4 regions of the Rhizobium sp. BE258 genome follow, and region 1 is predicted to be linked to each of the others. Evidence: predicted binding sites of a transcription regulator. Region 1 holds the regulator's gene; each other region holds the start of a gene.
The links. The regulator PhoB, encoded in region 1, activates phosphate uptake and scavenging genes when phosphate is short. The targets are predictions, from matches to a motif close to TGTCATNNANCTGTCAT.

Region 1 (5,139 bases):
GGACCAGAAGATGAACAGCATCCCTTACAAGATGATCGGCCAGGACGTTTCCGTCTATTACGGCGAAAAGCGCGCTCTCTTCGACGTCAAGCTGAACATCCGCGAAAATACAGTGACTGCGCTCATCGGCCCGTCCGGCTGCGGCAAGTCCACCTTCCTGCGCAGCCTGAACCGTATGAACGACACGATCGACAACTGCCGCGTCACCGGCAAGATCACGCTCGATGGCGATGATATCTACGATCCGGATATCGACGTCGTCGAATTGCGCGCCCGCGTCGGCATGGTGTTTCAGAAGCCGAACCCGTTCCCGAAGACGATCTACGAAAACGTCGCCTACGGCCCGCGCATCCACGGTCTCGCCAAGTCGAAGGCCGACATGGACCAGATCGTCGAGACCAGCCTGCAGCGCGCCGGCCTCTGGAACGAGGTCAAGGACCGCGTGCATGAATCCGGCACCGGCCTCTCCGGCGGTCAGCAGCAGCGTCTCTGCATCGCCCGTGCCGTCGCGGTCTCGCCTGAGGTCATCCTCATGGACGAACCCTGCTCGGCGCTCGATCCGATCGCAACCGCAAAGGTCGAGGAGCTGATCCACGAGCTGCGCGAAAGCTACACGATCGTCATCGTGACGCACTCCATGCAGCAGGCGGCCCGCGTCTCGCAGCGCACCGCCATGTTCCACCTCGGCAACCTCGTCGAGGAGAACGACACCGACAAGATGTTCACCAATCCGGACGATCCGCGCACCCAGGACTACATCATGGGCCGCTTCGGCTGATCTTTGGCGTCACGACTTCCGATAGAGACACTCAAGGACATTTCCCATGGCATCGACACATATCTTTTCTGCATATGACGAGGATCTGAAGTTCCTGACCCGCCGCATTTCCGAAATGGGCGGTCTGGCGGAACAGATGGTCTCCGACGCTGTGCGCGCGCTGGTCAATGGCGACGGCGCACTGGCGCAGAAGGTCATCTCCGACGACGTGATCCTCGATCACGCCGAGCGCGAGATCAACGACAAGGCGATCGTCACCATCGCCCGCCGCCAGCCGATGGCGTCGGACCTGCGCGAGATCATGGGTTCGATCCGCATCGCCGCTGACCTCGAGCGTGTCGGCGATCTCGGCAAGAACACCGCCAAGCGCGTTATCGCCGTGCAGAGCACCGGCGTTCCGCGTAAGCTTGGCCGCGGCCTGGAGCATCTCTCGGAACTGGCTCTCGTGCAGCTCAAGGAAGTGCTTGACGTCTACACGACGCGCGCTGCCGATAAGGCGAAGTCGATCCGCGAGCGCGACGAGGAAATCGACGCGATGTACACCTCGCTGTTCCGCGAGCTCCTGACCTACATGATGGAAGATCCGCGCAACATCACCAGCTGCACGCATCTTCTGTTCTGCGCCAAGAACATCGAGCGCATCGGCGACCACGCCACCAACATCGCAGAAACCATCTACTACATGGCGACCGGCGCCCAGCCGGAGGGCGAGCGTCCGAAGGACGACACCGCCAACACCGTCGGCGCGGTCACGGAATAATATCCGGACCGGGCCTCAGGAGACAGAGCAGAATGATCCCGAGAGTTGCAGTCGTTGAAGACGAAGAAGCACTGAGCGTGCTTCTTCGTTACAATCTCGAAGCCGAAGGTTTCGAGGTCGACACCATCCTGCGCGGCGATGAGGCGGAAATCCGCCTTCAGGAGCGGACGCCGGACCTTCTTATCCTTGATTGGATGCTGCCTGGCGTATCAGGCATCGAGCTTTGCCGCCGGCTGCGCATGCGCCCGGAGACCGAGCGCCTGCCGATCATCATGCTGACGGCACGCGGCGAGGAAAGTGAACGCGTTCGCGGCCTCTCGACCGGTGCCGACGACTATGTCGTCAAGCCGTTCTCGACGCCTGAGCTCGTCGCACGCGTCAAGGCGATGCTGCGCCGCGCCAAGCCCGAAGTTCTCTCGACCGTGCTGAAATGCGGCGATATCGAACTCGACCGCGAGACGCACCGCGTTCATCGCAAGACCCGCGAAGTCCGTCTCGGACCGACCGAGTTTCGCCTGCTGGAATTCCTGATGGCCTCTCCCGGCCGCGTCTTCTCGCGCTCGCAGCTTCTGGATGGCGTCTGGGGTCACGACATCTATGTCGACGAGCGCACCGTCGATGTCCATGTCGGCCGTCTGCGCAAGGCGCTGAATTTCTCCAACATGCAGGATGTCATCCGCACCGTTCGCGGCGCTGGATATTCGATGGAAGCTTGAAGCTTTCGGAATTGAGACACAAAAAAACGGGCCGTAAGGCCCGTTTTTCGTTTGTGCTTACCCGGCTCAGTTTGCCCGGGCTGCTGCCCTGCGGCGCTCGTTGACCGGCTGGTAGGCCAGGCGCTGGTGGTAGGTGCAGTAAGGCGAAGAATCCGGGCTTTCGCAGCCGCAGAAGTGGAAATCGTCCTTCAAGGGATCGCCGACCGGCCACTTGCAGGTGCGCTCGGTGAGCTCCGTCAGGCCGAGACGGCGGGAAATCGGGACGATCACGTTCTTGGCGGGACGGTATTCCATCTCCTCCATGACGTCGATCTCGATCTCTTCCTTCAGCATCGTCGCGCCCTGCTGGCGGGTGACCGTACGGGTCGTCGCCAGACGCGATGCGTAGGTTGGGGCGCGGGGTGCTGCCGCCGTACGCTTGGGAGCGCGGGCAGCCGTGGCGTTGCCGCCGGCCTTCGCACGGCCCGGCAGCGCCAGACGGTGAACCTTGCCGATAACGGCGTTACGGCTGACGCCGCCAAGCTGGGCAGCGATCTGGCTCGCGCTCAGCCCTTCGGACCACAGTTTCTTGAGTTTCTCGACCCGCTCGTCTGTCCAGTTCATGCCCTGTGTCTCCGCCGTTTAAGCGTTGCGAAGGCAGAATCCCTCACTGTTTGCCCCGGACGAATCCGGCACAAGAAACGCTTGACTAATTTTGGTGACTAGTTCCGCCGCATGCAGTCTAGTAATTGAGTTTTAACCTAGTGTGAGGCTGACTCCGTGACAAGAGTCGCAGGAATCCGGATGAATCGAATTCGGGGTTTTCCCCAACTTGCTTCCCCTGAGAGTCATTTCTGCAACATTAGCTGTTGATAAAACGCGACATTGCTTGAGCGTCTCTCAGAAGCCACGAAAGCCGCAGTTTTGTTGACATTGCAGTGCGAAAAGTAAATAGTGCCAGTCGCCGCCGAAAGGCGGCATTTTTAATTTTTCGGACCTGGTTTTTTAGCCGGAGTCCGGTTGCCCGTAACGCTGACAGGAGACCGCGCCATGGCTGAAGCCGCGCCGCTATATGATACCTATTCTCGTGCCCCATTGCGGTTCGAGCGAGGTGAGGGCGTGTGGCTGATTACCGAAAGCGGCGAACGATATCTGGATTTCGGTGCCGGCGTTGCCGTGACCTCGGTCGGCCACAGCAATCCGCATGTCGTGGATACCCTAAAGGCACAGGCCGACAAGGTCTGGCACCTGTCCAACATCTATGAAATCCCCGGTCAGGAGCAACTCGCCAGGCGGCTGACGGAGGCGACTTTCGCCGACAAGGTGTTCTTCACCAATTCCGGCGCGGAAGCCCTGGAATGCGCGATCAAGACCGCACGCCGCTATCAGTATTCGAAGGGCCATCCCGAGCGTTTCCATATCATCACCTTCGAAGGCGCCTTCCACGGACGTACGCTGGCGACGATCGCTGCCGGCGGGCAAGAGAAGTATCTCGAAGGTTTCGGCCCCAAGGCCCCTGGCTTCGACCAGGTGCCCTTTGGCGATATCGACGCTGTGCGCGCCGCAATCACCGATGCGACCGCAGGCATTCTGATCGAGCCGGTTCAGGGCGAGGGTGGCATTCGCCCGGTGACCACGGAGTTCATGAAGGCGCTGCGTGCGCTCTGCGACGAGAAGGAGCTGCTGCTCATTCTCGACGAGGTCCAGACGGGCGTCGGCCGTACCGGCAAGTTCTTTGCCTATGAGTGGTCCGGCGTCACCCCTGATATCATGGCTGTCGCCAAGGGCATCGGTGGCGGCTTCCCGCTCGGCGCCTGCCTGGCAACGGCGGAAGCTGCGTCCGGCATGAAGGCCGGTACCCACGGCTCGACCTATGGCGGCAACCCGCTCGCCATGGCTGTCGGCGGCGCTGTGCTCGACATCGTCCTTGCCGAAGGCTTCCTCCAGCATGTCCGTGACGTCGCTCTGGTCTTCCGCCAAGGCCTGGCATCGCTCAAGGACCGCTATCCCGACGTGATCGAGGATATCCGCGGCGAGGGCTTGCTGCTCGGTATCAAGGCCGCCGTTCCCTCGACTGAACTTCTGGCTGCCATCCGCGATGCGCATCTGCTTGGCGTGCCCGCCGGCGACAACGTTGTGCGTCTGCTGCCGCCTTTGGTCGTCACGGCGGAGGAAGCTCGCGAGGGTCTCGCCCGCATTGAGCAGGCCGCCGAAAGCATTCGCGCATCGAAGGCCAAGAAGACGGCTTGAACGGATAGATGCCTTCCGGGGCAAACAGGTAAGGACGACATGGCTTCCCCCAAACACTTCCTCGATCTTTCGGCGATGAGCTCTGCCGATCTGCGTGTCATCATGGACGACGCGATGCTGCGCAAGCAGGCGTTCAAAGCAGGCAAGGGCGACAAGCCGCTGGCCGGCAAGATGCTGGCGATGATCTTCGAAAAGCCTTCCACACGGACGCGCGTCTCCTTCGATGTCGGCATGCGGCAGCTCGGCGGCGAGACGCTGTTCCTCTCGGGCACCGAGATGCAGCTCGGCCGCGCCGAGACGATCGGCGATACCGCCAAGGTTCTGTCGCGCTACGTTGATGCGATCATGATCCGTACGACCGAGCATCACCGCATGCTGGAGCTTGCCGAACACGCGACGGTACCGGTCATCAACGCGCTGACGGACGATACGCATCCCTGCCAGATCATGGCTGATATCATGACCTTCGAAGAGCATCGCGGCCCGGTCAAGGGCAAGACGATCGCCTGGACCGGTGACGGCAACAATGTGCTGCATTCGCTGGTCGAAGGGGCTGCCCGTTTCGGCTATCGCATGAACATGGCGGTACCCCTTGGTTCTGAGCCGAAGGATCACTATCTGAACTGGGCCCGCAATGAGGGCGCCGAAATCATGCT
Region 2 (5,139 bases), on a different contig from region 1:
GACCTGCCCTTCTCGGTGTCGCCGGTGATCTCGGGTCTTGTCTTCGTGCTTCTGTTTGGGGCCAACACCTATCTTGGGAAATGGCTCGATGCGCATAGCATCAAGATCCTGTTTGCCGTGCCGGGCCTGATCCTGGCCACGATGTTCGTTACCTTCCCCTTCGTCGCCCGCGAACTGATCCCGCTGATGCAGGAACAGGGAACGGCCGATGAAGAAGCGGCACTGTCGCTCGGCGCCAGCGGCTGGCAGACCTTCTGGTACGTGACGTTGCCGAACATCAAGTGGGGCCTGCTCTACGGCGTGCTGCTCTGCAACGCCCGCGCCATGGGTGAATTCGGCGCCGTCTCCGTTGTCTCCGGCCATATCCGCGGCCAGACAAACACGATGCCGCTGCAGGTGGAAATTCTCTACAACGAGTATAATTTCACCGGCGCCTTTGCCGTCGCGACACTGCTTGCACTGCTTGCCCTTGTGACTCTTGTTTTGAAAACGCTGCTCGAAATGCGATACAGCGCGGAAATCGCTGCCAGCCGGCGGCACTGAAGGATTGAGAATGGAAGTACGCGTTCAAAACATACGCAAGGAATTCGACCGGTTCCCGGCCCTGCACGACGTTTCGCTCGATATCCGCTCGGGCGAACTGATCGCGCTGCTCGGCCCTTCCGGTTCCGGCAAGACGACACTCCTTCGCCTGATCGCCGGCCTCGAAAGCCCGACCGAGGGGAAGGTTTTCTTCGGCGACGAGGATGCTTCGAAGAAGACGGTGCAGGAACGCAATATCGGTTTCGTGTTCCAGCACTATGCCTTGTTCCGCCACATGACGGTGCTCGACAACGTCGCCTTCGGCCTCAAGGTGCGTGACGGCGCCCGCCGTCCGCCGAAGGCCGAAATCCGCAAGAGGGCGCTCGAATTGCTGGATCTCGTGCAGCTCTCAGGCCTCGAAAAGCGCTATCCGGCCCAACTTTCCGGCGGCCAGCGTCAGCGCGTGGCGCTCGCCCGCGCCATGGCGGTCGAACCGAACGTGCTTTTGCTCGACGAGCCGTTCGGCGCGCTCGACGCCCAGGTGCGCAAGGATCTGCGCAAGTGGCTGCGGGAAATCCACGACCGCACTGGCCACACCACCGTCTTCGTCACCCACGATCAGGACGAAGCGATGGAGCTGGCAGACCGCGTCGTCGTCATGAGCCAGGGTGCGATCGAGCAGGTCGGCACGCCGGATGAGGTCTACGACCGTCCGAATTCGCCCTTCGTCTTCGGTTTCGTCGGCCAGTCGAACTGTTTGAACGTCAAGATCGTCGGCGGCGACATCCTGTTCGAGGGCCGGACGCTCGGCCTGAAGGCAGATGGCGAGCCGGATGGCGAGGCGCAGCTTTATTTCCGCCCGCACGATATCGAACTGCTGGACGCGAACCGCGGCGGAATCCCCGGCACGCTCGCCTCCAGCCGCCGCGTTGCGGGAACAAGGCATATCGAAATCGATATCGGCAAGGGGCACCAGCATATCGAGCTGGAAGTTCCGCCGTCGCAGACCGAAGTCCTCGACAGCAAGCACATCGCCTTCCGGCCGACGCGCTGGAAACTGTTCAGGAAGGGCTGACCCTCACTTCGTCATGCTCGGGCTTGTCCCGAGCATCTGCAACGGCTGACGTAGGGGATCGTTGGATCCTCGGCACAGCGCCGAGGATGACGGCTGCGGGCGGTGCGACCGCCCGCTCAGGCACATTCAATAGATTTCCGGCACGTACATCTCAGGCGGAACCGGTATGCGCGAATAGTCGTCGTGGCGCACGCGCGGCGGCAGGACGATATTGTCCTTCGGCACATCCGCGTAGGGGATATGCTGCAGAAGATGGGCGATCATGTTGAGGCGCGCCCGCTTCTTGTCGACGGCCTGGACCACCCACCATGGCGCTTCCGGAATATGGGTCCGGTCGAGCATCTCCTCCTTGGCCTTGGTGTATTCTTCCCAGTGCACGCGGCTTTCGAGATCCATCGGCGACAGCTTCCACTGCTTCAGCGGATCCTGGATACGCATGCGGAAGCGGAATTCCTGCTCCTCGTCGGTGATCGAGAACCAGTATTTGACGAGAATGATCCCTGAGCGAACAAGCATGCGCTCGAATTCCGGTACCGAGCGGAAGAATTCTTCCAGCTCGTCCTTGGTGCAGAAGCCCATGACGCGCTCGACGCCGGCACGGTTATACCAGCTGCGGTCGAACAGCACCATTTCGCCGGCTGACGGAAGATGCGGCGTATAGCGCTGGAAATACCACTGGTTCCGCTCGCGCTCGGTCGGCGCAGGAAGAGCGACGACGCGGCAGACGCGCGGATTGAGGCGCTGCGTGACGCGCTTGATCGCCCCGCCCTTGCCGGCGGAATCGCGGCCTTCGAACAGCACGACGACCTTGAGCTTCTTGTGCTGCACCCAGTCCTGCAGCTTCACCAGCTCATGCTGGAGGCGGAAGAGTTCGCGGAAATAGGTTTTCCGCTCCAACACGTCTTCGATGCCGCCTGGAAGGTTCTCGGCAACGAGGTCGTCAAGCCGGTCTTCCTCCATCTGCATTTCCAGTTCCTCGTCGAAACTGTCTGCAATCTCGTCCTTGATGCGGCGGAGCTGGTCGATTTCTTCCTGAGTCATGGTCCTGTCCCTTTGATCGGCGCCACATCAACAGGGTTTGACGACAGTAATGTGACAATCGCAGATGCGCGAGGCCGCAGGGCCGCGTTACCGAAAAGTTGTGTCATGCAAGCTTCATGGGCGGGACGTAGCCTTGGCTGCTTTTCCATGAAAGGACAAGGACATGGCTGATATCGCCCCCGATCACCCAATGCCTCAGTCCGGTAGCCATCCGCTGCACTCGTCGAGTGCGGGCAAATGGTTCATACCGGTCTTTCTGCTCATTCTTCTCGTCGGCCTCGGATACGTGGCCTATGCGCTCGGCCGCGACCTGACGGAAGCCGCCGCCGCCGTTCCGTGGATCCTGCTCGGACTGGCGCTGCTGATCGCGCTCGGTTTCGAGTTCGTCAACGGCTTCCACGACACGGCAAATGCCGTGGCGACCGTGATCTACACCCGTTCGATGCCCGCCGAACTGGCGGTCATCTGGTCCGGCTTCTTCAACTTCCTCGGCGTGCTGACTTCGTCGGGCGCTGTTGCCTTCGGTATCCTGGCGCTTCTGCCGGTCGAGCTCATCCTGCAGGTCGGCTCCGGCTCCGGTCTGGCGATGGTCTTCGCCCTGCTGATCGCCGCCATCGTCTGGAACCTCGGCACCTGGTATCTCGGCCTGCCGTCCTCAAGCTCGCACACGCTTGTCGGCTCGATCATCGGCGTCGGCCTTGCCAACCAGTTCCTGGCCCCGGCAGGCAGCGCCACCAGCGGTGTCGACTGGTCGCAGGCGACCAATATCGGCCTGTCGCTGCTGATCTCGCCGCTGATCGGCTTCGGCCTCTCGGCGATCCTGCTCGTCGTCATGAAGTTTCTCGTTCGCAAGAAAGAGCTTTACGAGGAGCCGAAGGGCAACCGGCCGCCGCCGCTCTGGATCCGCGCCATCCTGATCTTCACCTGCACCGGCGTCAGCTTCGCCCACGGGTCGAACGACGGTCAGAAGGGCATGGGTCTCATCATGCTGATCCTGATCGGCCTGGTGCCGACGGCCTTCGCGCTGAACCGCACGCCTGATGTCAACTACCTGGAAGCCTACAAGCAGGCCTCCGCACAGGTGGAAACGGCGCTCGGCAAATATGTGAAGCCCGGCGTCATCGTCACCGACTACAAGGCCGAGGTCAGCAATGCCGTGAAGACCAAGACCTGGACGGATGCGACGACCCCTGCCCTGCAGCAATATATCCACCAGACAAGCGCCGAAGTCGCCGCCTTCCCGACGCTGGAAGCGGTTCCGACCAATCTCGTCGGCAACGTGCGCAACGACATTTATCTGATCGGTGAAGCGCTGAAGCTGATCGACAAACAGAAGCTGCTGCCGATGGATGATGCCGACCTGCAGGCGGTGACCGGCTATCACAAGGCCGTCGACAATGCGACGAAGTTCATCCCGCTCTGGGTGAAGATCGCGGTCGCCATCGCACTCGGGCTCGGCACCATGGTCGGCTGGAAGCGCATCGTCGTCACCGTCGGCGAGAAGATCGGCAAGACGCACCTGACCTATGGACAGGGTGCCGCTGCCGAAGTCGTCGCCATGGTGACGATCGGCGCGGCCGATCATTTCGGTCTGCCGGTCTCGACGACACACGTTCTGTCGTCGGGCGTTGCCGGAACCATGGCGGCGAACGGCTCGGGCCTTCAGTGGTCGACCGTGCGCAACATGCTGATGGCCTGGGTGCTCACCCTGCCCGCCTCGATCGCCATCGCCTTCGTGCTCTTCGTCATCCTCCGTCAGGTCTTCTGAGACCTTGGCGGAAGGAAAATCGCGACAAATGCTGCGGCGCATGATAAGCGCGCCGCAACAACTTTTCAGGTACCCGCTCCTCCATGATCCGCATCGAAAATATCAGCAAGCAGAACAGCCACCGCATTCTCTACATCGAGGCGTCAGCCGCCCTGAACAAGGGCGAGAAGATCGGTCTCGTCGGCCCGAACGGCGCCGGCAAGACGACGCTGTTCCGGATGATCACCGGCGAGGAAATCCCCGACGAAGGGCAGATCTCTGTCGAAAAGGGCATGACCGTTGGTTATTTCAACCAGGATGTCGGCGAGATGTCCGGCCGCAGCGCCGTTGCCGAAGTTATGGAAGGTGCCGGCCCGGTCAGCGAAGTCGCTGCCGAGCTGCGCGATCTCGAGGCGGCGATGTCCGACCCCGACCGCATGGACGAGATGGATGCCATCATCGAGCGTTATGGCGAAGTGCAGGCTCGCTACGAGGAGCTTGACGGCTACGCGCTTGAAGGCCGTGCTCGCGAAGTGCTCGATGGCCTGAGCTTCACGCAGGAAATGATGGACGGCGATGTCGGCGCGCTTTCGGGCGGCTGGAAGATGCGCGTGGCGCTCGGCCGCATCCTCTTGATGCGCCCCGACGTGATGCTGCTCGACGAACCGTCGAACCATCTCGATCTCGAAAGCCTGATCTGGCTCGAGGACTTCCTGAAGAATTATGACGGCGCGCTGCTGATGACCTCGCACGA
Region 3 (5,139 bases), on a different contig from region 1:
GTCGGGCGACCAGCCATGCCAGTAGGACGGCAGGTTTTCGGTGATCTGCTTTGGCGCGCCGCCTTCCGACGGTAGCGTATAGATGCAGGATTTGCCATGCTCGGTCTTGTCGGAAATCACATAGTGGCGGCCATCAGGCGAGATGCCATGGTCGTTGTTACAGGCCGTGGCAAAGCCGGTATCGACTTGCTGCAGGCCGCCCTTGCCATCCGGTGACAAGCGATAGAGAAGGCCATCACCGTTCAGCAGCAGGTAGCGGCCATCGGGCGAGAAATTCGGCGCCTCGATCAGCTGCTCCGTCTGGAACACGACCCGGCTCTGACCGGTGCGGATATTGTAGATCTCGACCGAACTGCGCATCCATGCCTCCCGCATTTGCTGCGGCCCGGCGCTTAGCCGTTCCGCTTCATTCTGATTTGCATGCGGTTTGTGCCATGCATCTGCGTTTCGATAAAGGCGCATCGCTTCAAAAGCGAGCTGAGGTTCGGAGCGCCGAAATGCTGCGCCTTGAACTCCGGATAGACCTGCCGCAACAGCGTCCCGAGTTCAGCGATATCGAGCCAGCCTTCGCCCTGCAGCTTGGCCGCCTGCAGCGCCTGGGTGATATAGGGCCGGATATTTGGAGAGGGCTGCAGCGCAATCACCTTCGGCAACGCAAAGGCGGGATTCGCCTCACCGGCATTGAGCTCGAAGAAATCATCGAAGGACTGGCGCAACAGCACCGATGCGTTGGGTGCACCCAGTCCGATCGCCTGCTTGCCGCGCATGCGGATACGCATCGCCAGATGGCCGACATCGCGGTCGCTGCTGGCAATGCAGAAAAGATCGGTCGCCGAACCGGCCAGATATTCCATTGCATCGATGGCAAGCAGGATATCCGCGCCGTTCTTGCCGGAATGCGAGCTGACAGCCGTCTGCAGGCTGAGTGCCTGACGTCCGGCCTCCGCAATCCACGGCTGCGCCGCCTCTTTCGTGAAGTCGCCGTAAGCCCGGCGCTCGATGAGGCGTCCATATCCGCCGGCGATGCTGATGATCTCTCCCGCACAGCGCGCCGGCAGGTTTTCCGTATCGATGAAGACGGCGACCTTGGTTTCCCGCATGCTCAAACCTCCCGCGTTTCCAAAGCATAGAAACGCGAGAAGAGACTGCCGTCAGCAGCTTTCGGTTGATCGGGTTAACGATCGCTAACCACGATCCCTAAAACGGTTGGTGATCGGATAGCGGCGGTCGCGGCCGAAATTCTTCTTGGTGATCTTCACGCCGGGCGCCGACTGGCGGCGCTTGTACTCAGCGAGATAGAGCAGATGCTCGATCCGGTGCACGGTCGCGACATCGTGGCCGCGCGCGACGATCTCGTCGACGCCCATTTCCTTTTCGACGAGGCATTCGAGAATGTCGTCGAGAACGGGATAAGGCGGCAGCGAATCCTGGTCGGTCTGATCGGGGCGCAGTTCGGCAGAGGGCGCCTTGTCGATGATGTTCTGCGGGATAACCACGCCTGAAGGTCCAAGCGCATCCGGCGGCACATGCGCATTGCGCCAGCGCGAGATCGCATAGACCTGCATCTTGTAGAGGTCCTTGATCGGATTGAAGCCGCCGTTCATGTCGCCGTAAAGCGTCGCATAGCCGACCGACATTTCCGACTTGTTGCCCGTGGTCACCACCATCGAGCCGAACTTGTTAGAAATCGCCATCAGGATCGTGCCGCGGGCGCGGCTCTGCAGGTTTTCTTCGGTGATACCGCTATCGGTGCCTTCGAAGAGGTCCGATAGCGCCGAGGTGAAGCCCGTCACCGGCGCCTCGATCGGCACGATGTCGTAGCGGCAGCCGAGCGCCTTGGCGCATTCGGCAGCGTCCTTCAGCGAATCCTCGGACGTGTAGCGGTAGGGCAGCATGACGGTGCGGACCCGCTCCTCGCCCAGCGCATCGACGGCGATTGCCGCACAGATCGCCGAGTCGATGCCGCCGGAGAGGCCAAGCACGACATTCTTGAAGCCGTTCTTGTTGACGTAGTCGCGGAAGCCGAGCAGGCAGGCGCGGTAATCGGCCTCCTCCTTCTCCGGAATATGCGACATCGGCCCTTCGCTGCAACGCCAGCCGTTGTCGCCGCGCTTCCAGGTGGTGACGGCAAGCGCCGGTTCGAACTGGCTCATCTGGAAGGCCAGCGACTTGTCGCCGTTGAAGGCAAAGCTCGCACCGTCGAAGACCAGTTCGTCCTGGCCGCCGAGCTGGTTGGCGAAGATCAGCGGCAGGCCTGTTTCGATCACCTGACGCAACGCCACCTGATGGCGCACATCCACCTTGCCGCGGTAATAGGGTGAACCATTCGGCACCAGCAGGATTTCGGCGCCGCTTTCGGCCAGCGTCTCGCAGACGCCGAGATCGTTCCAGATCTCCTCGCAAATCGGCACGCCGATCCTGACACCGCGGAAATTCACCGGCCCCGGCATCGAGCCTTCGGCAAAGACGCGCTTCTCATCGAACTCGCCGTAATTCGGCAGATCGATCTTGTCCCGGAACACCAGGATCTTGCCGCCATCGAGCACCGCGACGGAATTGTGCCGCCCTGTCTCGCCCTGCCGCGGGAAGCCGACGATCAGGCCCGGTCCGCCATCCGCGGTATCGGCTGCGAGGTCCTCGATAGCCTTGAGGCAAGCCTTCAGGAATGCCGGTTTCAGCACCAGATCCTCGGGCGGATAGCCGGAAATGAACAGCTCGGTCAGAAGCAGCAAATCCGCGCCCTGACGGGCCGCATCGGCGCGTGCCTCGCGGGCTTTGGCAAGATTTCCAGCAACATCGCCAACCGTTGGGTTGAGCTGGCCGACGGCAATCCGGAGCGTGTTCAAGGGAGCGTTTTCCTGTGTCATGTCATCTATTTAGCGCGCGCGCGTCCGCCCCGCAACGTGTCCTGCCATGAAAAGCCGCCGGGTCTGCTCAGACGAAAATTCAAATCTTCGGGAAAAGCAAGGAAACATTAACGGTTCATCTAGCGTTCATGGCGGGCATGTGACAGTTCGGTGAAGGTTTTATGACGCCGGGATGACGGCGGGAATGACATTGGAGTCCGCCCTTGATCGCGTTGGTCATGAAGTCCGCGCAGGCCAGAAGAATGGCGCTGCTTTCTGCTGGTCTCGGCGCGAATGTCCGCTCTCCCGCCGCCCGAGCCGCCCTCAGCATTGCATTCACCTTTTCGATGGCACTTCTCAGCGTCATCGCCGTCGAATGGATCGCCCGCAGCACGCTTGCCGATGTCGGCGATTTCCTGACCTCGACGGCCCGCCCCGGCATGACCACCGTCGTCATGCTGACCATCCTGATGCTGACGCTCGATGCCGCCTTCGGCCGCCGCTATCTCTCCGCACTGATCCTCGTTCCGCTTGTCTTGATCCCGGCGTTCGTCTCCAATCAGAAGCAGCATTACCTGTCCGATCCCTTCTATCCCTCGGACATCCTCTTCGGCCGCCAGATCATGGAACTGCTGCCGGTGATGGTGCGCGACCGGCCGTTCACGGCAATCGCGATCGTTGTCGGCCTGGCACTGCTGGCCGCCGGCATGGTGTTCGGCTGGCGCTATGCCTGGCGCACCTTTCCGAAGCTGTCGAACCAGGCGCGCCTGCGCCGCCTTTGCCTCGGCCTGCCGGTGATCGCCGCCTTCGGTTCGCTGATGGACTATTCGCAATATTCCTATATCCGCGACCGCCTGCAGGTCGTGCCGATGATGTGGGACCAGAAGGAAAACTATCGCAGCAACGGCTTCATCCTGGCCTTCATCTTCAATGTGCCGATGGCCGATGTGGCAGCCCCTGCCGGTCTCAACGCCGAAGCGCTCGATGCGATACCGGCCCGCAATTACGGCTATCTCGCCGGTCCGCGTGAAAAGCCGGATGTCATCATGCTGATGAGCGAATCCTTCTGGGATCCGACGCGGCTGAAGAAGCTGAACTTCAGCGCCGACCCGATGCCGACGATCCGCGCCTCCCAGTCCGGCTATGTCTTCTCGCCCGAATTCGGCGGCATGACCGCCAATGTCGAGTTCGAGGCGCTGACGGGGTTCTCCAATGCCTTCCTGCCCTATGGCAGCATTCCCTATCAGCAATATATCCGCCGCGACGTCCCCTCGCTTGCGACCTTCTTCCGCGGCGAAGGCTATACGGCGCGCGCGCTCCATCCTTTCAGCGGCTGGTTCTGGAACCGCAACGAGGTCTACAAGGATTTCGGCTTCGAGGAGTTCCGCACCGAGGAAACCCTGCCGCCGATGGAAAAGCGCGGCATCTTTGCCTCCGACGACTCGCTGATGAAGGAAATCATGCGCGAGGGCGACGGACTGGATAAGCCGTTCTTCTTCTTCGCTGTCACCCTGCAGGGACATGGCCCCTACGAGGCCAACCGTTACGCCCATAACTCGATCGACATCCAGGGCGACATCCCGGAAGCCGACCGCGCAACGCTCGCGACCTATACGCAGGGCGTTAAGGAAGCCGACGACAGCCTGAAGATGCTGATGGACTGGGCCTCGCACCGCGACCGCGAGACGATCATCGTGCTCTGGGGCGACCACCTGCCGCCGCTCGGCAATGTCTATATGAGCGCCGGCTACATGCCGGACCAGGTCGCCACCCGCAAGGCGCCGCTCGACGTGATGAAGCAGCAGCACGAGACGCCGCTGGTGATCTGGTCGAACAAGAAGGGCGTCAAGCAGGATGTCGGCACCATCAGCCCGTCGCTGATCTCCTACAATCTCCTGAAGTTCGCCGGCTTCGAGCATCCCTATTACACCGGCTTCCTCGGCCGGGTGCAGAAGAAATACGACATCATCGACCGCTACCAGCTGGCAACGCGCAAGAACGAGGTGACGCCGGACTGGGTGCTCGATCCGAAGAAGCTCGATCCCTTGGTGCGCGATTACCGCTACCTGCAGCACGACGTCATGTTCGGCAAGGCGCAGACGCTCAACCGCTTCTTCCCGCAGCATGTGATGGTCAACGAAGCCAGCTACTGAGCAGCTAAGACACTAATTCGCATTGCATTCAGGCCATCAGCGGGAATACTGGCTCCGACGCGATACAGCATCGGAGCCTCGCATGTATAACCTCCCCAATTTCATCCACACGCATTTCGGCAAGAGTGCCGACGAACTCG
Region 4 (5,139 bases), on a different contig from region 1:
GCCGCTGAATTTCGCGTCGGGTGATGGCGAAGACAGCGGGCGCTTCTGCGTCAGCGAGATCGGCCTGCGCATCGATTGCGATCTGATCAACACGGCAACGTCGTCGCTCTGATCAGAGCGTGCCGCCATCCTTGTAATAGCTTGGATATTGCACGAATTCCGGATCGCGTCCGCTATCGCCTTCGGTGCGTTCGGCTTTGCCTTCGCGCGTTTCGGCATAGCCCTGGCTGATCAGCCAATCCTGCACGATATGGCGCATCGCTTTGTCGCGCTCGGTTATGCCGAACTCCGCCATGAACCGCTGAAGGGCCTGCTCGCACCGTTCTGAAAAATCCTCTGCCATCAGATGGTAAGCGGTGAGGGCGGGGTTTGTTCCACACATCGAAGTGCAGAAAAAAGAAGAGCCGGTTCGCTGACGAACCGGCTCATTCAATCTATCAGCTATGCTGATGAATCTGGCTCCCCGGGCCGGATTCGAACCGGCGACCTGTCGATTAACAGTCGAATGCTCTACCGCTGAGCTACCAGGGATCACCGCTTGCCGCGGTGTGAGTGGGCTAATACAAATGCTTGTTCGATTTGCCAAGCGGTTTTTTCAAAAAAATGACATCTGCTTGCAATTGCTGCACTTATCCCCATCTCCTGTGGATGACTGACGGGAAAAACAACACTGGAAATTCGCGCGCCAAGCGCTTTGGCATCGATCATGCGACCGGGGAGCTCGTTCTTGGCTCCTGGCGCATCCCGCTGCCGCGCTCGCGCATGGCGCGGATCGGCATCGGACTGCTGCTGATTGTCTGTGGCTTCCTGGGGTTTCTGCCCATCCTCGGCTTCTGGATGCTGCCGCTGGGCTTCATCGTGCTGTCGCACGATCTGCCTTTGGCGCGCCGCTGGCGCCGCAGGCTGTCGGTCTGGTGGCACCGGCGGGGCAGGCCCGCCGGTAGCTAAAGTCTGGAATCAGGCGAAGAAGCCCGCGGCCCAGTAGAACAGCGCCGAGATCAATGCCGCCGCCGGCAGCGTCACCACCCAGGCGATGACGATATTGCCGGCAAGCCCCCACCGCACCGCTGAGACGCGCTTTGCCGCGCCGACGCCGATGATGGCACCGGTAATCGTATGCGTCGTCGAAACCGGAATGCCGAGCCATGTCGCGCCGAACAGCGTTAGCGCTCCGCCGGTCTCGGCGCAGAAACCCTGCATCGGATTGAGCTTGGTGATCTTCGATCCCATCGTGTGGACGATTCGCCAGCCGCCGAAGAGCGTACCGAGCGCCATCGCCGTCTGGCAGGAAAGCACGACCCACAGCGGAACGTGGAAGCTGCCGCCGAGATAGCCTTGCGAATAGAGAAGCACGGCAATGATGCCCATGGTCTTCTGCGCATCATTGCCGCCATGGCCAAGCGAATAGAGCGAGGCGGAGACGAACTGCAGGATGCGGAAGGTGCTATCGACGGCAAACGGCGTCTGCCGCACGAAGATCCACGAAACGGCGAGCACCAGGAACAGCGCCAGCAGAAAGCCGATCATCGGCGACAGCACGATGGCCCCGGCCGTTTTCAGCAGGCCGCCCCAGACGATCGAGCTGAAGCCGACCTTGGCGAGACCGGCGCCGACGAGACCGCCGACGAGTGCATGCGACGAACTCGACGGTATCCCGAAGACCCAGGTGACGATGTTCCAGATGATCGCGCCCATCAAGGCGGCAAAAATCACCAGCGGGCTGACGATCTCAGGGTTGATGATGCCGGTGCCCAGCGTTTCCGCCACATGCAGGCCGAAGAACAGGAAAGCGATGAAATTGAAGAACGCCGCCCACATCACGGCATATTGGGGCTTCAACACACGCGTCGAGACGATCGTCGCGATCGAGTTCGCCGCGTCGTGCAGTCCGTTCAGGAAGTCGAAGAACAGCGCGACCGCGATCAGTCCGATCAGCAGCGGAAAGGCGAGGGTGGCATCCATCAGACGTTCTCGATCACGATGCCGCTGATTTCGTTGGCAACGTCCTCGAACCGGTCGACGACCTTTTCGAGCTCGGCATAGATCTCGCTGCCGATGATATAGGCCATCGGGTTGGAGGCGCCGTGACGGCGGAACAGGTCTTTCAGACCGAGATCGTAAAGCTCGTCAGACTTACCTTCGACCCGGGTCACTTCCTCGGCGATCGACGTCAGCCGCTGCGCATTGGCGCCCATGCGGTCGAGAAGCGGAATCGCCTCGGCAATCAGATGTGCCGCCTTGACGATTTCCTTGCCCATCTCCTGCATGCCAGGATCGAAGCTCTTCTGTTCGAACAGGCGGATGGTCTTGACTGTCTTGTGCATCATGTCGATCGCGTCGTCGAGCGACTGGATCAGATCCTTGATGTCGCCGCGGTCGAATGGCGTGATGAAGCTGCGGCGCACGGCCAGCAAAACTTCGCGGGTAATATCGTCGGCCTCGTTTTCCAGCGTGACGATGCGGTTGCAATGCCGCTCGGTATCGTTTCCGGCCAACAATTCGTTCAGCGATTCCGCCGCGCCGACGACGGTGCGCGAGTGCTGAGCAAAAAGATCGAAGAATCGATCTTCGCGCGGAAGAAGTTTGCGAAACCAGCTTAACATGGCGACCCCGTGAATGCTTGAGTTGTCACGCAACTGTCACAAATGGGGTCCTGTTGCAATAAAAGCCGGGCCGAACATACCGCGCCAGCAGGCTTTTCCACGCGTTTGAGGCAGGTTTCACACAGCCTCGGGAATACGATTCTTTTAATGAAGGTCGAGTGTCAGCTGCCGGTTCTTGATCTGAGGCAGGGGCAGGCCGATATCGATCTTGCCGAACACGCGCCGTCTGCGCTCCTCGTCCTTTTCCCGCTCGGCGCGGCTGGCAGCCACGGTCGCAAGCGCATTCGCAATTACCTGTTCGGCATGGGTCATAGGAACCTCCGTCTGATGTTCCTATTTTGTTCTCATTTAAGCGAATAGTCAAGTCTGCTCATTCACCGAAGTAGAACAGCGGCTCGCGGGTCAGTTCGCCGTTGCCGATATGGCCATACAAGTCCTGGCCGAGGATCCAGTAGGTAATTTTTTGCGTCGTCAGGGAGAAAACATAGTCTCCGTCGATCCAGTGCTCGGCCTTGCTTCCGCCGATTGGGAACAAAAACTTGCCTGCTTGAAATAGGACCGCTTTCTCAGACTTATGATCGAAAATGTATCTCGTTTTCGCCATGTGTCATCCCGCTTCTATACGCAGGATGCAACTTCACATGGGATTTTGATCATGTCTATATTATCAGAAGTAGAGTCTGATTATATTCACAGATAAGCTTTAGCTTAAACAGCATTATCCCAAAAATGGATAATACATCGCCGGCCGCAGGGCCGGGGATGTATTGCGGCAATACAAGCTTGGATTGTTGAATTTGGAGGCCTCGCCCGGAATTGAACCGGGGTACAAGGATTTGCAGTCCTCTGCGTCACCACTCCGCCACGAGGCCATCCGTGAACGACTTGTTCAGTGGTGGCGCGGATTTAGAATGATCCAAAGGAAACCGCAAGAGGTGTTTTTCGAAAAATCTTGACCGGCAGCAACTCGTCCACCGTCAATCGGCATCCGGCGCCCTTGATCATTCAGCGAATCCGCTCATTGTCCATATATGAGGAATATCTCAAAACCCTTTGTCACCAGGGACGATCCCGACCGCCACATCCGGTGCCAGGACGCGCTGCAATTTGCGTTCCGCGATTTGATCGAGGCGGCGGTTGCCGCCGGATGGAGTGAGCAGGAAGCACTGGATGCCGTTGGTTATCTTGCCGAAGGGCATATGCAGGAGCGGCTGGCGAGGGCGGATGCCGCGGCATTGGCGGCGCTTTTGAAGACCATGCGCTGATCCGCGCGGCTATCCAACGCCTCAATTCGATCTTTGAAGCGCGGCAATCGGCGAGACGCCACCTGTGGTGACGCTGGGTGCGGCAGAGCCGATCAGTGGAATACAGAGAATGATTGCGACGAAACCGCCGATAAAACAGGCGCCGAGTATCAGGGATCTGTTCATGCCTATTCCGCGTTCGCTTCGATTGCGGCCTTTATCGCAAGCGAAGCTGACAGGTTCCTGAAACGCTGTTCAGGGTCTTGGTGCGGATTTCAGATAAAGATAGGCGCCGATGGCAAAAAAGCTAAGCGTCAAGCCCGGCCAGGCGATGAATACGGTCGTGTAGCCGCATGCGCCAGTGAAGCAATCTCCGAGCGTTCCCGCTAGGGATAGCCGCATGGACAAGACGCCCGCAAGAATGACGCTTGCGGCGGCGATCAGCAGCAGAATGAAAATCGTAAAACCCGTGCTTCGCATTCGAACCTAAAGAGCGGGCCTACTGATTCCTGCCTGCTGCGCTGTGATTGTCCTCAACTCGTCCGGCTGTTGACCAGCCCGCAGCAAAGAATGCCGACGAGCGCCGCACCGATGAACAAGTCGAAGAGTGTGAAATGCACGAACATGGCAGACATGGCCTGCTCCTCCTCATTTCCTCCGGTTGCAAGAATACCACAGGGCCACGCTTTATGCCACTTCGGAGTTTGGAATGCGCTCCGGCGCACGCGACAGCGCCGCGTCCACTCAAGTATTCTTGCCGCAGCCGCGCGCGGAGCCTTGAAAGCATCCGAACCCGGGATTAAGAGACGCATGTAGCCGCTGAAAACGGGCAAGAGGATAAGATGGATTTCGAAGCAGCACGCGTGAAGATGGTCGACAACCAGATCCGTACGACGGACGTGACGTCCCATTCCGTGTTGAGCGCGTTCCTGACGGTCGAGCGCGAAACTTTCGTGCCTGAAAAGTCGAAGGCGCTGGCCTATATCGATAATGACGTCGAGATCTGTCCCGGCCGCTTCCTGATGGAAGCCTCGCCGCTGGCAAAGCTGCTGCAGCTTGCCGCGATCACCAAGGACGACACGGTTCTCGAAGTCGGCTGCGGTACCGGCTACACCTCGGCGCTGCTGTCGCTGATCGCCGGTTCGGTTACCGCTCTCGAATCCGATGAAGCGCTTGCCGCAACGGCAAAGGCCAATCTCGCAGCCTATCCGAATGTCGCCGTTGTCACCGGCGGTCTCGAGAAGGGCCATACGGCCGGTGCGCCTTATGATCTGATCTTCGTCAACGGTTCC

Region 2: a site for PhoB is predicted at 2,740-2,756, ahead of J2X43_RS04030 (inorganic phosphate transporter). Genes of this name have one in related genera too.
Region 3: a site for PhoB is predicted at 3,018-3,034, ahead of J2X43_RS27515 (LTA synthase family protein). Genes of this name have one in related genera too.
Region 4: a site for PhoB is predicted at 2,627-2,643, ahead of J2X43_RS25185 (DUF47 domain-containing protein). Genes of this name have one in related genera too.

What each region holds. Positions count from the first base shown of each region.
Region 1 is NZ_JAVDWL010000002.1:620,410-625,548, reverse strand. It holds gene pstB (phosphate ABC transporter ATP-binding protein PstB) at 1-778, shown strand, start outside; gene phoU (phosphate signaling complex protein PhoU) at 825-1,538, shown strand; gene phoB (phosphate regulon transcriptional regulator PhoB) at 1,571-2,254, shown strand; gene J2X43_RS08320 (GcrA family cell cycle regulator) at 2,321-2,857, opposite strand; gene J2X43_RS08315 (aspartate aminotransferase family protein) at 3,284-4,483, shown strand; gene argF (ornithine carbamoyltransferase) at 4,523-5,139, shown strand, end outside.
Region 2 is NZ_JAVDWL010000001.1:862,728-867,866, reverse strand. It holds gene cysW (sulfate ABC transporter permease subunit CysW) at 1-543, shown strand, start outside; gene J2X43_RS04040 (sulfate/molybdate ABC transporter ATP-binding protein) at 554-1,597, shown strand; gene ppk2 (polyphosphate kinase 2) at 1,724-2,638, opposite strand; gene J2X43_RS04030 (inorganic phosphate transporter) at 2,802-4,406, shown strand; gene J2X43_RS04025 (ABC-F family ATP-binding cassette domain-containing protein) at 4,490-5,139, shown strand, end outside.
Region 3 is NZ_JAVDWL010000009.1:213,552-218,690, forward strand. It holds gene J2X43_RS27500 (hypothetical protein) at 1-360, opposite strand, end outside; gene J2X43_RS27505 (NYN domain-containing protein) at 393-1,100, opposite strand; gene J2X43_RS27510 (NAD+ synthase) at 1,185-2,867, opposite strand; gene J2X43_RS27515 (LTA synthase family protein) at 3,110-4,999, shown strand; gene J2X43_RS27520 (DUF1003 domain-containing protein) at 5,082-5,139, shown strand, end outside.
Region 4 is NZ_JAVDWL010000008.1:72,701-77,839, forward strand. It holds gene J2X43_RS25160 (hypothetical protein) at 1-112, shown strand, start outside; gene J2X43_RS25165 (hypothetical protein) at 113-433, opposite strand; tRNA gene J2X43_RS25170 (tRNA-Asn) at 457-531, opposite strand; gene J2X43_RS25175 (hypothetical protein) at 649-948, shown strand; gene J2X43_RS25180 (inorganic phosphate transporter) at 958-1,962, opposite strand; gene J2X43_RS25185 (DUF47 domain-containing protein) at 1,962-2,603, opposite strand; gene J2X43_RS25190 (hypothetical protein) at 2,748-2,915, opposite strand; gene J2X43_RS25195 (hypothetical protein) at 2,974-3,207, opposite strand; tRNA gene J2X43_RS25200 (tRNA-Cys) at 3,402-3,475, opposite strand; gene J2X43_RS25205 (hypothetical protein) at 3,635-3,868, shown strand; gene J2X43_RS25210 (hypothetical protein) at 3,890-4,033, opposite strand; gene J2X43_RS25215 (protein-L-isoaspartate O-methyltransferase) at 4,690-5,139, shown strand, end outside.